Regions from separate parts of the Caballeronia sp. ATUFL_F2_KS9A genome, predicted to be linked through region 2. Evidence: riboswitches for the same ligand, from Rfam matches in the RefSeq annotation. Region 2 holds a riboswitch; the other holds the start of a gene.
The links. A riboswitch is a leader RNA that binds a small molecule or an ion and turns the genes downstream of it on or off. The one in region 2 is predicted to bind cobalamin.

Region 1 (7,884 bases), on a different contig from region 2:
GGTGCCGCGCCCGACGCACTCGTCGATCGAAAGAACGCACAGACGGCTCATCAGACATGCCGCCGCCGACGTATTCGCGATGCCCATTTCGCCGAAGCCGATCACGTTCGTGCCGAGCGACGCGTGATGCCGCACGCGCGCCGCGCCCCGCGCGATGCCTTCGAGCGCGGTCTCGCGCGACATCGCGCGTTCGTGCGCGAAGTTGCGCGTGCCGAGCCCGAGCGACAGACGCTCGTATCCATGATCGATGGGAATCGGCGTCGCGACGCCCGCATCGACGACTTCGAGCGTCATGCCGACCGAGCGCGACAGCGCGTTGATCGCAGCGCCGCCCGCCAGAAAATTCGCGACCATCTGCGCGGTCACTTCCTGCGGATACGAGCTCACGCCCTCTTTCGCGATGCCGTGATCGCCCGCGAAGACGATCATCGCGGGACGCTCGATGCGCGGCTTCGCCGTGCGTTGAATCAGGCCCATTTGCAGCGCGATGTCTTCGAGCCGCCCGAGACTGCCGGGCGGCTTCGTCTTCGTGTCGATGATGCGGCGCAGTTCGCCTTCGATGGCGCGGTCGAGCGCGCGGGGCATCGGGATGCCGTTATTCGTGGACATCGGAATTCCTTTCATGAGCGAGGGATGGAAGGCACGAGCGCTTCGTGCTCGCCATCGCGAATCAACGCGAGCGGATAGCCGAATGCGGCGCTCGCGCGTTCGGCCGTGAGCACGTCGGCGACGAGTCCCGCATGAGCGCCGCCGTTGCCGTCGAGCAGAAGCGCGTGTGTCGCGAAACGGCGCGCGAGATTCAGATCGTGGCACGAGAAGATTACGGTGCGCTTGTGCGCGCGCGCCGCGTCGCGCAACGCGTGCAGGCAATCGATCTGATGATGCAGGTCGAGATGCGAAAGCGGTTCGTCGAGCAACAGCAGCGGCGCGTTCTGGCACAGCACGGCGGCGAGCGCGACACGCTGGCGTTCGCCGCCGGAAAGCGTCAGCACGTCGCGCGACGCGAACGATGCGAGACCCAACGTTTCGAGCGCGGCGTGCGCGGCGGCGCGATCCTCGTCGCTCTCCCAGCCCCAGCCGGTGAGATGCGGAAAGCGGTTGAGCAGCACGGTATCGAGCACGCTCGCGCTGAAGGCGTCGTGCGCGGCTTGCGGCATCAAAGCGCGTGCGCGCGCGAGTTCCGTCGCGCGCCATGACGCGAGCGCGCGGCCGTCGAGCGACACGCTGCCCGATGCGGCTTTCGCAATCCCGGCGAGCACGTTGATGAGCGTCGTCTTGCCCGCGCCGTTCGGCCCGGCGATGCACCACATTTCGCCCGCTTCGATCGACTGCGTGAGCCCGTCGATGAGCGTGCGCTTACCCGCGCGAAGCACGATGGCGTCGAGCCGCAAAATCATCGCGGCCTCCGCAGCAGCATCCACAGGAACATCGGGACGCCGATCAATGCCGTGACGACGCCGACCGGCAATTGCGCGGGCGCGATCACCGTGCGCGCGACGAGATCGGCGGCCATCACCGCGAGTCCGCCCGCGAGCGCGGCGGCGGGCACGAGCATGCGCTGATCGTTGCCGAACGCGAGGCGCAGCAGATGCGGCACGACGAGCCCGACGAAGCCGATGGTGCCCGCCGTCGTCACGGCGGCCGCCGCCGCGATCGATGCGACGAGATACACGCGCAGACGCAAGCGCTCGACCGGCACGCCGAGCGCGCGCGCGGTCGTATCGCCGCGCAAGAGCACGTTCAGTTGCGGTGCGACGGGAACGATGACCGCGAGCACGACGGCGAGCGCGATCAGCGCGGGCCATGGCGCCGCCGCGCCGTTGAGATCGCCCGTCAGCCAGAAGATCATGCCGCGCAAACGGTTCTCGGGCGCGACGCTCAGGATCAGCGTGATGAGCGCGCCCCATCCCGATGCGATCACGACACCCGTCAGCAAGAGCCTCGGCGATGCGTCCTGTCCGCTTTGCCACAAGTCCTTGCGCGCGAGTCCGAGGACCAGAACGATCGATGCGAACGCGCCCGCGCAAGCCGCGATATCGACGCCCCACCACGGCAGCGACCCGAGCATCGCGGCAAGCGCGAAGGTTGCCGCGCCGCCGGATACGCCGAGCACGTACGGTTCCGCCAGCGGATTGCGCAACAGCACTTGCAGCAGCGCGCCGGCGAACGCGAGCAATGCGCCCGACGCGAAGCCCGCGAGCGCGCGCGGCAGACGCAAGGTCAGCACGATGTCATCGGCGATATCGGGCGTCGCCGAGTGCGCGTGAAAGAGCGCGCCGATCGCACGCGATACGGGCAACGCGACGCTGCCCATCGCGAGCGACGCGACCAGCACGACGAGCGTCGCTGCGCCGAGCGCGATCCAGATCGCGGTGGCGCGGCTCGCGTTCATCGCGCGCGGACGTTCAGCCACGCGGCTCACGACGGATGCCAGCCCAACGTGATGTACGCGCCGCGTCGTGGCGTGTTGTACGAGTACGCAAGTTCATAGTCCTTGTCGAACAGGTTGTCGATGCGCGCCGTGACGTACCACGACTTCGAGATGTCGTGGCGCGCCGACAGATTCACGATGCCGTAGCCCGCGAGCGTCGAATCGTAATCGCTGCGTTGACCGCTCACGATCCATTCGCCACCGACGCGCCACGGCCCGATCGTGCGATGCGCCGTCAGCGTCGCGAAATGCCGCGCGCGCCGCGTCAAATCCTCGTGATTCGTTTCGTCGACGGGATTCTGGAACGTGACGCCCGCGCGCACATCCGTTGCGCCGACGTGCCCCGCCCACGATCCCTCGATGCCCTGCACCTTCGCGCGCCCGACGTTCTGCGCGACATAGTAGAAGCCGCCGTCGGACACGTAATCGATCAAATTCGAATAGCGCGTCTGAAAAAGCGTCACGCGCACCACGCCGAGCGCATTCGATGCGTACTGCAACGCCGCCTCGACCGAATGACTCCGCTCCGGCTGAATCGACGGATTGCCGCTCAGCGGATAGTAGAGATCGTCGAAGCTCGGCGCGCGAAACGAGGCCGAATAGCTCGCGCTCGCCTTCCAGTGCGCGTCGAAGTTATACGCGTAGCCCAGATAGTAGCTGTTCGCGCCGCCGAAATCGGAATACTGATCGCGGCGCAGATTCGCCTGCAACTCGTTCGCGCCGATGTGCGCCACGTAACCCGCGAACATCGAATTCACATGACGGTCGGGCGCGCTGAACTGATCGGAATCGAGCGTCTGATCGAGATGCTCGTAGCCGAAGAGCAGCTTGTGCGCGTCGCTGATCCGCACGTCGTTCTGCCACGTATATTGCCGGTTCTCCGAATCGAAACGGCTCGTATAGACGCCGTTCTGCTCGATGTTCGCGCGGTCCTGTCCCTGCGCGATCGTGAAGTGCGCCGTCCAGTTATCCGTGACGCGGCCGTTCGCGAACACCGACGCCGAGCGCACGCGATCGTGCGTTTCGTTGATATCCGTCGGCTGGCCATAGGCATCGTCGAAACTGTTGATGCCGTTCGATTGCAGGAAGCGCACGCCCGCGTCCCACTTGTCGCTGAACTTGTGACGCAGCGTCGCCGCGACGCTCTCGTTCAGATAGCCGTTCGCGTTCGGATTGGCGCCGGGCGCGATTCCCGGATCGATCGACGAGAAGCCGTCGGTTTTCTCGCGCGAGACGTTCACGCTGAAGGTCGTGCGGCCGTCCTTGTCGAGCGCGCCGCTCACGCCCGCCGATTGCCGCTGCGTGTGATAGCTGCCGTACTCGGCCTCGAAGTTGAAGCGCGGCGGATGCGCCTCGCCTTCCTTCGTGAAGATCTGCACGACGCCGCCGATCGCATTCGATCCATAGAGCGCCGACACGTTGCCGTTCACGACCTCGACGCGCCCGATCTGGTCGAGCATCAATTGCGATAGCTGTGCCGCGCCGAGCGACGCCGATTCGACGCGCACGCCGTCGATCAGCACGAGCGATTGCGACGACGCCGCACCGCGTATGAAAAGCCCCGAGTTCGAGCCCGGTCCGCCGTTGCGCGTGATCTGCACGCCGGGCGCGAGCGCGACGAGTCCGAGCGCGTCGCTTGCGTTTGCATCGGCGATGTCCTGCTCGTCAAAAAGCGATGTCTGCGGAATCGATTCGGCAAGCGGCTGCGGCGCGCGCGTCGATGTGACGACGACGGGCGCAAGCGTTTGCGTGCTGTCTTCCGTCTGGGCCGCCTGTGCAGCGCCGGCGAACGGCAAGGCGCCGATGGCCGCAACGAGCGCGCCATGACGGGAGAGACCGCTTCTGAGCGCGGCCAGTGGCAATACCATGTGTGAAGTGTTCCGTTTCGCGTGAGCGCGACCCCGCTCCCCGCGAGGACGATGCGCGACGAACGCACCGCGCCATGCGCGCCGATGCGTCGGACTCCGGCCGGTATCCGGGCTGGCGATCAATCGTCTCGCCTTCCCGCGCATGGCGCGCAGTGGCATCGACACGTTTCTTGCAGTCGCGCGCGTGCGACGAATTTCGACACGCTCGCGCGGCAAAAACGCGCATGAGACGACTTGCAACTTGCGTTGCGGTCGCTTACCGTTGCGGGGGCAGCACAGGTTGGCTCGTCGTCGATTGCGGCGACTTCGCTCCCTGTTTCCCGTTTGACTGCATCCACGAGATCCGCGGATGCGAGCACCAAAAGTGCGGCAAGTGTAGGAGCGCGGTTCGGGGCCGTCAAGAAAACCGCGCGGGCAGACTGGCGCGGCGCATGACGAATCGAACGAGAAGCGAAAGAGAAGCGGCCGGCCTGTCATCACGAGCGTTGCGGGGCGCTCGCGTTTTCTGCACACGAATGCATCGCGACATGCGCTTGATTCGAAGGATTAAGCGCTAGATCGCGTGTTGTTACGTCTCGAAACGAGACATTTATCGGAAGCTCCGTTGAACCGCGCTAAAATGCGAGGTCTTTAGAGGACGCAGCACATGCTCAACGAACTCGAATCACTGTCAGGAAACATCGGCCGGCTGATCCAGATCAGCGAGCGCCACAAGCAGGCGCATCAAGCGCTGCAGGAACAACTCGAACAGCTGCGCGCCGACTATGCGAACGTGCAGGCCGAGCTCGCGCAAGTGCGCGAAGAGCGCGATACGCTGCAGTCCGAACGCGATTCGCTGTCCGCGAAAATCGACGACGCGCAAATCCGCCTGAACGCGATTCTCGAAAAGCTGCCGCGCGGCAAGTCCGCGCAACATGCCGAGTCCGACAATCAACTCGATCTCCTCGAAGCCGATTCCCGGGAAGCACATGAAACGGAATTGCACGGCGAGCATCATCAGGGAGAGAAGGCATGACGACCACGCAGATCGAAGTATCCATTCTCGGGCAGCCGTATCGTCTCGCGTGCTCGCCGGAAACCGAAGGCGCATTGCGTGAAGCCGTCGCGCGCGTCGACGCCGAAATGAACAAAGTGCGCAATGCAAGCAGCGTGCGCGGCACGGATCGCATCGCGGTGATGGCGGCGCTTTCGCTGGCGTCGGAATTGCTTAAGCTGCAGGACAGCGTGCGTCACGGCGAGGCCTTCCCCGCCGAAGAAATCCGCCGCACGATGCACTCGATGAACGAGCAATTGGGCGCGGTCATTGCGCAACACGAAGCGCAATAAGGCAGATGCGCGTCGAGTCAATCAGCGCGCAATGTCAATCGAAAAAAGAAACCGCCGAAGTAGCGTGAAGAGGCTGCAGAAGGCAAACGATTGGTGTAGAGTGACGTTTCCCTGCCTGGTACGCCAAGGTCATATATTCCTTGAACCAATGCTACATTGGCACGGTTGCGGAACCTTGCAGCACGGGCGCGCGCGTCGCTAGTCCGATGTACCCGAAGTGTTGCTTACCGCGACCAATCTTGAACCCAGGTTCAGGATGCCGGCCTAGCGGCTGTGGCGGGGACCTCATTCAAGAAACGGCATCGGTTTTTCCGATGCCGTTTTCGTTTGTCCCTGCCGTTCGCTCTTCGATTCATGCACACGACCATGCGCTACTGGCTGATGAAGTCCGAACCGGACGAAGCGAGCATCGATCATCTCGCGCACGCGCCGAAAAAAACCTTGCCGTGGACGGGCGTACGCAACTATCAGGCGCGCAACTTCATGCGCGATCAGATGCAGATCGGCGACGGCGTGCTCTTCTATCATTCGAGCTGCCCGGAGCCGGGCATCGCGGGCATCGCGAAAGTGTGCTCGACGGCGTATCCGGATCCCACGCAATTCGATCCGAAGAGCGATTACTACGATCCGAAATCGACGCAGGAAACGCCGCGCTGGATGCTCGTCGACGTGAAGTTCGTGAAGAAGACGCCGCTCATATCGCTCGCCGCGTTGCGCGAACATCCAGAGCTTGCCGACATGCAAGTGCTCGCGCGCGGCAACCGGCTCTCGATCACGCCCGTGACCGAAGCGCAATGGCGATTTATTACCGAGCACCTCGTCTAACAAGGAACTTACGACTTCACGACTGCGACTAAATCCCGTCGCACGTACGCGATGTCACGGAGTCCTTCGATGCTCAATAAGAAAACCGCCGCCGCCTTCGCCCTGCTCGCGATGTCCGGTGCCGCGCTTACGTTGTCTCAAACCGCCGCTGCGCAGACGGTGATGACGCAGCCACAGCCCTCGGGCGTGCTCTCGCTCTCCGCACAAGCGAGCGCGCAAGTGCCGCAGGATGTCGTCAACATCACGCTCTTCTACGAACAGGAAGCGGCCGATCCGTCGTCGCTCACCAGCACGCTCAATCAGCGCGCCGAGGCCGCGTTACGCGAAGCCAAAGGTGTCGACGGCGTGACCGCGAAGAGCGGCTCGTTCACCGTCTATCCGTCGACGGATCGCGACGGCAAGATTTCCGCGTGGCGCGGGCGCACCGAAGTCGTGCTCGAATCGCATGACTTCGCGGCGGCATCGAAGCTCGCGGGCAAGATGAGTTCGTCGATGCAAGTGGGTAGCGTCGCGTTCTCGCTGTCGCCCGAAGCGCAGCGCGCGGCCGAGCAAAAGCTCGTCTCGCAAGCCATCGATTCGTTCCGCAAGCAGGCGCAAAGCGCCGCGCAAGGCTTCGGCTACAGCAATTTCACGATTCGGGAAGTGAATGTCGGACGGAGCGGCGCGCAGCCGCGTCCCGTCATGATGATGCAATCGCGCGCGATGAGCGCCGATGCGAAGATGGCCCCGATCGCGATGGAAGCCGGCACGACCACGGTGACAGTCGACGTTTCCGGCTCCGTACAAATGGGACGCTAAACGCCGTTCACGGTGTTCACGCGGGGCGGCGTTCGACCGCCCCGCTCTTTCCTCAAGCCTTTGCGGATTCGGGCGGCAGGCGCAGATTGCGCTTGTAGGCCCACACCATCATTACCACGCCGGCGACGATCATCGGCAGCGAAAGCCATTGGCCCATCGAGAGATTGAGCGCGAGCAAGCCGAGATAATCGTCCGGCTCACGCGCGAATTCCACGGTGAAGCGCGCGAGTCCATAACCGACCAGGAACAGCGCCGAAATCGCGCCGACCGGACGCTGCTTGCGCGAGAACGTCCAGATCACGATAAACAACACGAGCCCTTCCAGCGCGATTTCGTACAACTGCGACGGATGACGCGGCAGCATGTGGTAACGCTGAAAAATTTCCGTGAGGTGATACTGCGCGTCGAGCTGCGGGTTCTTCGAGAGCCACACGGCGTCGTCGTTCGTCGAGTTCTGGAAGAGCATCGCCCACGGCGCGTTCGGGTCCGTCACGCGGCCCCACAGCTCGCCGTTGATGAAATTGCCGAGTCGCCCCGCCGCGAGACCGAGCGGCACCATCGGCGCGACGAAATCCGTCACCTGCAGCCACGTGCGCTTGCGGTGATACGCGAACAGCACCATCGCGAGCGTCACGC
Region 2 (7,884 bases):
CAGTGTTACGGGCTCGTTCTCGCCGTGCGCAGTGCCGTGGCGGAGAAAGGTCATCCGGCCGGCTGGGACTTTCTGACGTTCTGGTCGGCTGCGCGCCTCGCGCTCGCGGGGCATCCGCTCGACGCCTATTCGGCGGACGCGATCAAGCACGTCGCGCAGCAACTGGGGCCGCACATCATCCTGCCGGGGCCGTGGTTCTATCCGCCGAACTTTCTGCTGCTGGTGCAGCCGTTGGGCTTCCTGTCGGCGCCGCTTGCCTACGCGCTGTTCGCTTCGATTTCGTCGGTCGTCTTCGTGCTGCTGGCCCGCCGCGCGCTGCCGATCCCCGACATGATCATGTGGATCGTCGCGTTTCCCGGCATCTGGCTCAACGCGGCCCAGGGACAGAATGCCGCGCTCACCGCGAGTCTCGCGCTCGCCGCATTTCTCTCGATGCCAAAACGGCCGATGCTCGCGGGCGTCTTCATCGGCCTGCTTTCGATCAAGCCGCATCTGGCCATCCTGTTTCCGCTCGCGCTGGCGTGCGCGGGCATGTGGACGACCTTCATCGCCGCCGCGCTGACGACGATCCTGTTCACCACGGTTTCGGTCGCCGTCTTCGGCCTCGACATCCTGCCGGTCTTTCTCCACGGACTGCACGATGCCAACGGTTTCACCGCGAGCGGCAGTCTTCCTTGGTTCCAGATGGCGAGCCTCTTCGCGAGCCTGCGCATGGCGCACGTCGCGACCGGTCCCGCCTATGTCGCGCAGGCGTGTCAGGCGATCGTGGCGATCTGCGCCGTCGCGTGGGTATGGCGCAATGCGAAAGGACTGGAAGTTCGCGCGACGGCGCTCGTCGCCGCGACGTTCATGATCAGCCCCTACATCTATAACTACGACGGCGTGTGGCTCGGCATCCCGCTGGCACTCATCGCCGCGCGCGCGCTGCGCGACGGATGGCTGCGCGGCGAGCCCGCGATCCTGTTTTTCGCGTGGATCTATCCGCAGTTGGGAAATCAGTTGGCCAAGGACTGCGGCGTAGGTGTAGGACCGCTGGTTTTCGCGTTGCTGATTTTCGTGGCGGTGCGGCGCGCGCGTCTCGAAGCCGCGGGCGCCGATCCGTCGCGTTAAAGCGCGTCAGAAAGGCAGTTCGCGCTGCGGATTGTCGGGCGCGGGCTGGTTCGACGCCGCCGGCAGCGGTTGCGCGCGCAGCCAGCGTTCGATGGCATCGACGACATGTTGGCGCTCGGCGTCGTCGAGCGCTTTTCCCGCCGCGATGCCGTGCCATTTCGCGAGACACGAGCGGCAGCACGTCGCCGTCGCGTGCTGCGCGATGAAGACAGGATGCCCGCGAAACGGTGTCTGCTTGCCGTCGTTCAGCGGCGCTTGCGGCGCAAGCCGCTTGCCGATCAGCTCATGCGCCTGCGCGACGACCGTGTCGACGCCCTTCTCCCTTAAAACTTTCCCCTCACGCACGCCGAGCGCGAAACGGCGCCGGAATGCCGATTTCGCGAGCGCATCGAAGACGGCGTCGAGGTCGCGCATCGCGTCATCGATCCTTCGCGTAGAGCGTGGACTCCGCGAAGCCGTCGGCGGCCAGCACGCGTCCGACGAGAATCATCGCCGTGCGTTCCATGCCCGCCTCGCGCACTTTCGGCGCGATGTTCGCGAGCGTCCCTTCGACGCGCGTTTCGTCCGGCCAGCTCGCGCGAAATACGACCGCGACGGGACAGTCCGCGCCGTAATGCGGCACGAGCTCCGCGACGATGCGCTCGATATGCCGCACGCCCAGATGAATCGCGAGCGTCGCGCGATGACGCGCGAGATCGGCGAGGCTCTCGCCTTCGGGCATCGACGTCTTCGTCGCGTAGCGCGTGAAGATCACGGTCTGCGAGATGCCGGGCAGCGTCAGTTCGCGCTTTAGCGCCGCCGCCGATGCCGCCGTCGCCGTGACACCCGGCACCACTTCGTAGGGAATCGCGAGCGCGTCGAGCCGGCGAATCTGCTCGCCGATCGCGCCGTACAGCGACGGATCGCCCGAATGCACGCGCGCCACGTCGTGCCCGTTCGCGTGCGCTTCCTGCAGGAGCGCGACGATCGCGTCGAGATCGAGCTCGGCCGTGTCGATGCATTTCAGCGCGCGATGTCCGTCGAGGACTTGCGTCGGCACGAGCGAGCCGGCGTAGAGAATCACGGGACATGCGCGGATCAGCCGCTGCCCCTTTACTGTGATGAGTTCGGGATCGCCCGGTCCGGCGCCGATGAAATAAACGGTCATGGTCTGGTGAGCCAGTGTTGAAGCGCGTCGCGGGCGCTGGCGGCGTCGTCGAAAATACGGTCGGCGTCGGGAAGCGCGGGCCGCGTGAGCATGACGACGGCGATACCGCGTTCCCGCGCGACCGCGAGCTTCGCCTCGGTCGCCCGCCCGCCGCTGTTCTTGCTGACGACGACATCGATACGCGCCGCGTCGAACAAGGCGCGCTCGCCGGCGAGATCGAACGGACCGCGCGCATCGACAATGCTCGCGCGCGCGTTGCCCGGATGCGCGTCGAGACAGCGAATCGTCCAGTGCTGCGACGCGGGAATGTCGTGCAGATGCGCGAGCGCCTCGCGCCCGAGCGTGAAAAGCGGCCGATGAAACGGCGCGATGCATTCGACGATCTCGCGCCAGTCCGACGCCTCGCGCCAGTCGTCGCCCGCCTGCGGTTGCCATGCGGGACGGCGCACCGCCCAGAGCGGCACGTCGGCGAGCGCGCAGGCATCGAACGCGTGGCGGCTCATCTGCGCGGCATAGGGATGCGTCGCATCGACGACGAGCGTGATGTGCTCGTCGCGCAGATATCGCACGAGCCCGTCGATGCCGCCGAAACCGCCGACGCGCACCGTGCACGCCAGATCGCCCGGCACGCGCCCGAGGCCCGCGAGACTGTAGACGTGCGTCGCAGGAAGCGCACGCGCGATCGCGAGCGCATCGCCGGTGCCGCCGAGCAGCAGCACGCGCGTCATGCCGCGCTCCCGACGATATTGCCCTGCCGGTCGATCGCGAAGGTCTCGACTTCGATGCCTGGCGGCAGCGCGTCGAGCGCGACATCGCGCGCGCGTCGGCAGACGATATCGCCGAGCGCGATGCCTTCGGCGCGTGCGAGCTTGAGCGCTTCCTGACTCGTGTTGGCCGCGCGCATCGACGCCAGCAGTTCGGCGTTCGCGCCCGCATCGGCGGCCCAGACGGCGAGCAGCGGCAAGTCGATGCTCGAACTGCGGCTGTGCAGATCCATATGCCCCGCCGCGAGCTTGGACAGCTTGCCGAAGCCGCCGCACAGGCTCAGCTTGTCGACGCTCGCGCGGCGCAAATGCTTGAGCACCGCGCCCACGAAATCGCCCATTTCGATCAATGCGATGTCGGGCAGGCCGTAGCGCGCGCGCATCGCGTCCTCGCTCTGGTTGCCGGTGCACGCGGCGATATGCCGATACCCGTTCGCCCGCGCCACATCGATGCCCTGATGAATCGACGCGATGTACGCCGAGCACGAAAACGGTCTGACGATGCCGGTCGTGCCGAGTATCGACAATCCGCCGACGATGCCGAGGCGCGGATTCATCGTCTTCTGCGCGAGGGCTTCGCCGTTCTCCACGCCGATGGTCACGTCGAAACCGCCGCGATAGCCGACGCTTTTTGCGAGCGCGTCGAGATGCTCGGTCATCATCTTGCGCGGCATCGGATTGATCGCCGGTTCGCCGACGGCGAGCGCGAGGCCCGCGCGCGTCACCGTGCCGACGCCCGCGCCCGCATGAAAACGCACGCCCGGTTCCTCCGACAGTCGCACGCGCGCGAACACGAGCGCACCGTGCGTGACGTCGGGATCGTCGCCCGCATCCTTGATGACGCCGGCTTCGGCGGCGGCGCTTTCATCGGGTAAACGGCGGCAGAACGAAAGCATCATCGTCACGCGCTGGCCCTTCGGCAGGACGATCTCCGCGCGCTCGCTCGTCTCGCCGAGCAGCAAGAGGCGCGCGGCCGCGAGACTCGTCGCGGTCGCGCAGCTTCCTGTCGTGTAGCCGCTGCGCAGCGGCGCGGCTTTCTCCGGCGTCTCTTCACGCATGACGCATCACGGTTTGCTCGCGTGCAGGACGGTGATCGGCAGCGCCTGACGCCACGTGTCGAAGCTGCCGAGCGGTTCCGCCTGCGCGACGCCGATGCGCGTCAGCTCGCCGCCGTGGCGCGCGCGCCATTCGACGAGCGCCGCCTCGCTTTGCAGCGTCACCGCATTGGCGACGAGCCGCCCGCCCTGACGCAGACGCGCCCAGCACGCATCGAGCAGGCCCGGCACCGTCAATCCACCGCCGATGAACACCGCGTCCGGCGCGGGAAGGCCGTCGAGCGCGGCGGGCGCTTCGCCTCTGACGAGTTGCAGCGCGGGCACGCCGAGCGCATCGCGGTTGTATTCGATGAGACGCTGACGGCTCTCGTTCGCTTCGATCGCGATCGCCCGACACGCGCCATGCGCGCGCATCCATTCGATGCCGATCGAGCCGCAGCCCGCGCCGACGTCCCACAGCAGTTCGCCGGGCTGCGGCGCGAGGCGCGCGAGCGTCACGGCGCGCACGTCGCGCTTCGTCAACTGGCCGTCGTGGCGGTAGGCGTCGTCGGCGAGACCGGGCGTGAGCGGCGGCCCGGCGTGGCCGGCGTGCGTCCGGCACTCGATCGCGATGAGATTGAGCGCGGCAACGACGGGCTCGCGCCAGTCGTCGGCACGCTCGTCGATGCGGCGTTCGTCGCTGCCGCCGAGATGCTCGAAGACGGTCATGCGGCTCGCGCCGAAACCATGCGCGGTCAGAAGCGTGGCGACGGCGGCGGGCGTCGTGCCGTCCGCGCTCAGCACGATGAGGCGCACGCCGCGATGCAGATTCGCGAGCAGCGACGCCGCCGGCCGCCCGACGAGCGATACGCAGACGGCGTCTTGGAGCGCCCAGCACAGGCGCGCCGCCGCGAGCGACAGCGACGACGGCGCGGGAATGACGCGCATTTCGCCGTTGGCGACTTCGCGCGCGAGCGTCGCGCCGACGCCGAAGCACATCGGATCGCCGCTCGCGAGCACGCAGATGCGCGTCTTGCCGTCGCCGCGGTCGGCGAGCACGGCATCGAGCGAGAAGGGTTTCGGCCACGGCATGCGGCGCGCGGCGATGCGATCCGGCAGCAACGCGAGATGACGTTCGCCGCCGTGAATCGACTGGGCGTCGAGAAGCGCGCGACGCGCGGCGCGGGAAAGTCCGTGCCAGCCGTCTTCGCCGATGCCCACCACGGTCAGCCAGTTCGACATGCGCGGTCTCCTTGCTGCGATTCCGATCGCGTTCCCGGATACATGCCGGAAGCGCTCGGAGGGTCGATAAAAGCGGGCATAATACAGGTCCGTCGGCGCCCGGGGTCGTGAGACCGAGGGCTTAAAAGGGAACACAGCAAAACTGTGGCTGCCCCCGCAATTGTACGCAGCGAGTCCGCGCTCCACTGCCACTGGTTTTTACCGGGAAGGCCGGCGCGAATGTCGACCTGCCAGCCAAGAGACCTGCCGACCCAACGCATTCGCGCGACGCCGACCGGGCGGGGTGTACCGGTTCGCTCATCACGCGCGAAGCCCAACGGGTCACGCTTTTGAATTCTTTCGACCGCTCATCGCTCAACGCAACGCCGCGTGCTTCCGCATGCCCGGGCCTGATGCGCATCGTGCCCGCGTGCGATGGCGGCCTTGCGCGTCTGCGTCTCGCGGGCGGCGTGTTGAGCACGCGGGCGGCGCGGGCCGTCGCGCGCGCGGCTCGCGAGTGCGGCTCGGGCGTGATCGAAGTGACCAATCGCGCGAATCTGCAACTGCGCGGCATTCGCGACGATGCCCACGCCGCGCTCGTCGACATCGCCCTCGACGCGGGCCTCGGCCCGTCGACGGCGGGCGCAGACGACATCCGCAACGTAATGCTGAGCCCGCTCGCGGACCACGGCACGCGCGCGCTCGCCGCGCGGATCGTCGATGCGATGCAGGCCGATGCGTCGCTGCATGCGCTGTCGCCGAAATTCGCGCTCCAGCTCGACGCCGGCGAGCGCATCGCGATGCTCGATCATCCGCACGATCTTTGGCTTTCCGCCATCGAGGATGGCGCGCGCTTCGCATTCGGCCTCGCCGGAACGATGCGCGATCCGGCGCTCGGCGCGATCTCGCGCGACGATCTCGTGATGTTCGTCCTGAACGTGTTGCGCAGCTTTCTCGCGCTGGCGACGCCTGAAGAACATCGCATGCGCGATCTGCTTGCGCGTATCGGCGTTGCGCGCTTTCTCGACGCCTTGCGTTTCGACGCCGATATCGCGACATGGACACGCGCACCCGCCGATGCATCGCTGCGTCTCGGCGCGCACGAGGAGCCGCATCGCGCGACGTGGTACGCGGGTGCGCAAACGCCGCTGGGCCGTCTCGATGCGACGACGCTCGAAGCGCTCGCCAATCTCGCCGACGCACACGGCGCAAGCCGCCTGACGATGACGCCGTGGCAAAGCGTGCTGATTCCCGGCCTCGCGGCGCATTCAGCGCATGACGTGCTGCAAGGGCTGCACGCGCTCGGCCTTGCAACCGGCGCGCACGAACCGCTCGCGCGCCTCATCGCGTGCGCGGGTTCGGAAGGCTGCGCAAAGAGCCGTGCCGATACCAAAGCCGATGCTCACCGGCTCGCCGCGCTCCTGCCTTCGGATGACGGGACGCAGGTGCATCTGAGCGGCTGCGAGCGTTCGTGCGCGGCGGCGCATCCGGTTCCGGTCACGCTCTACGCAGTCGCGCCCGGACGATACGACTTACATCGCGACGCACGAGCCGTCGCGCGCAATCTGACCATCGAAGAGGCGGCCGAACGGCTCGCCCGGAGCCATGCCGATGCTTGACTACATCCGCGACGGCGCGGAGATTTATCGTCAGTCCTTTGCGACGATCCGCGCCGAAGCCGACCTCGCCGCCATTCCCGCCGATCTGGAGAAGCTCGCCGTGCGGCTGATCCATGCGTGCGGCATGGTGGATATCGTGAGCGATCTGCGCTTCTCGCCCGGCGCGGGCAGCATCGGAAGAAAGGCGCTTGCAGCAGGCGCGCCGATCCTGTGCGATGCGCGCATGGTCGCCGAGGGCATCACGCGCGCGCGCTTGCCCGCCGACAACCGCGTGATCTGCACCTTGAGCGATCCCTCGATTCCCGAGCGCGCCCGCGCGATGCGCAACACGCGCTCGGCCGCCGCGCTCGAACTATGGCGTGCGCAACTCGAAGGCGCGATCGTCGCGATAGGCAACGCGCCGACCGCGCTCTTCCATCTGCTCGACATGATCGATGCCGGCGCGCCGAAGCCCGCGCTCATTCTCGGCTTTCCGGTCGGTTTCATCGGCGCGGCGGAATCGAAAGCGATGCTCGCCGCCGATAGCCGCGGCGTGCCCTTCGTCGCGCTGCTCGGCCGGCGCGGGGGCAGCGCGATGGCAGCGGCCGCAGTGAACGCACTTGCTTCGGAGGCCGAATGATGCGCGGACGTCTCTTTGGATTAGGCGTCGGCCCGGGCGATCCGGAGCTGATCACCGTGAAGGCGCTGCGGCTTTTGAAGACCGCGCCGGTGGTCGCGTATTTCGTCGCAAAGGGCAAGAAGGGTAATGCGTTCGGCATCATCGAATCGCATCTCGACGATACGCAGATGCGCCTGCCGCTCGTCTATCCGGTGACGACCGAAGCGCTCGAACCGCCGCTCTGCTACGAGACGATCATCAGCGCGTTCTACGACGAAGCCGCGCTCACGATATCCGGTCATCTCGAATCCGGCCGCGATGTCGCCGTGATCTGCGAGGGCGATCCGTTTTTCTACGGCTCGTACATGTATCTGCACGATCGTCTCGCAGC

Region 1: it holds a riboswitch for cobalamin, as region 2 does, so the genes downstream of both, NCS67_RS02685 (TonB-dependent receptor domain-containing protein) here and cobG (precorrin-3B synthase) in region 2, are expected to answer to the same signal.

Annotation. Positions count from the first base shown of each region.
Region 1 is NZ_JALQEK010000002.1:89,180-97,063, reverse strand. It holds gene cobT (nicotinate-nucleotide--dimethylbenzimidazole phosphoribosyltransferase) at 1-609, opposite strand, end outside; gene NCS67_RS02695 (ABC transporter ATP-binding protein) at 621-1,397, opposite strand; gene NCS67_RS02690 (FecCD family ABC transporter permease) at 1,394-2,422, opposite strand; gene NCS67_RS02685 (TonB-dependent receptor domain-containing protein) at 2,419-4,299, opposite strand; cobalamin riboswitch at 4,381-4,678, opposite strand; gene NCS67_RS02680 (ATPase) at 4,946-5,314, shown strand; gene NCS67_RS02675 (cell division protein ZapA) at 5,311-5,625, shown strand; RNA gene ssrS (6S RNA) at 5,731-5,912, shown strand; gene NCS67_RS02665 (EVE domain-containing protein) at 5,992-6,450, shown strand; gene NCS67_RS02660 (SIMPL domain-containing protein) at 6,520-7,248, shown strand; gene lgt (prolipoprotein diacylglyceryl transferase) at 7,301-7,884, opposite strand, start outside.
Region 2 is NZ_JALQEK010000029.1:402,678-410,561, forward strand. It holds gene NCS67_RS17630 (glycosyltransferase family 87 protein) at 1-1,110, shown strand, start outside; gene NCS67_RS17635 (DUF4186 domain-containing protein) at 1,117-1,524, opposite strand; gene cobM (precorrin-4 C(11)-methyltransferase) at 1,529-2,257, opposite strand; gene NCS67_RS17645 (cobalt-precorrin-6A reductase) at 2,254-2,985, opposite strand; gene NCS67_RS17650 (cobalt-precorrin-5B (C(1))-methyltransferase) at 2,982-4,079, opposite strand; gene cbiE (precorrin-6y C5,15-methyltransferase (decarboxylating) subunit CbiE) at 4,086-5,297, opposite strand; cobalamin riboswitch at 5,374-5,562, shown strand; gene cobG (precorrin-3B synthase) at 5,627-6,895, shown strand; gene NCS67_RS17665 (precorrin-8X methylmutase) at 6,888-7,514, shown strand; gene NCS67_RS17670 (precorrin-2 C(20)-methyltransferase) at 7,511-7,884, shown strand, end outside.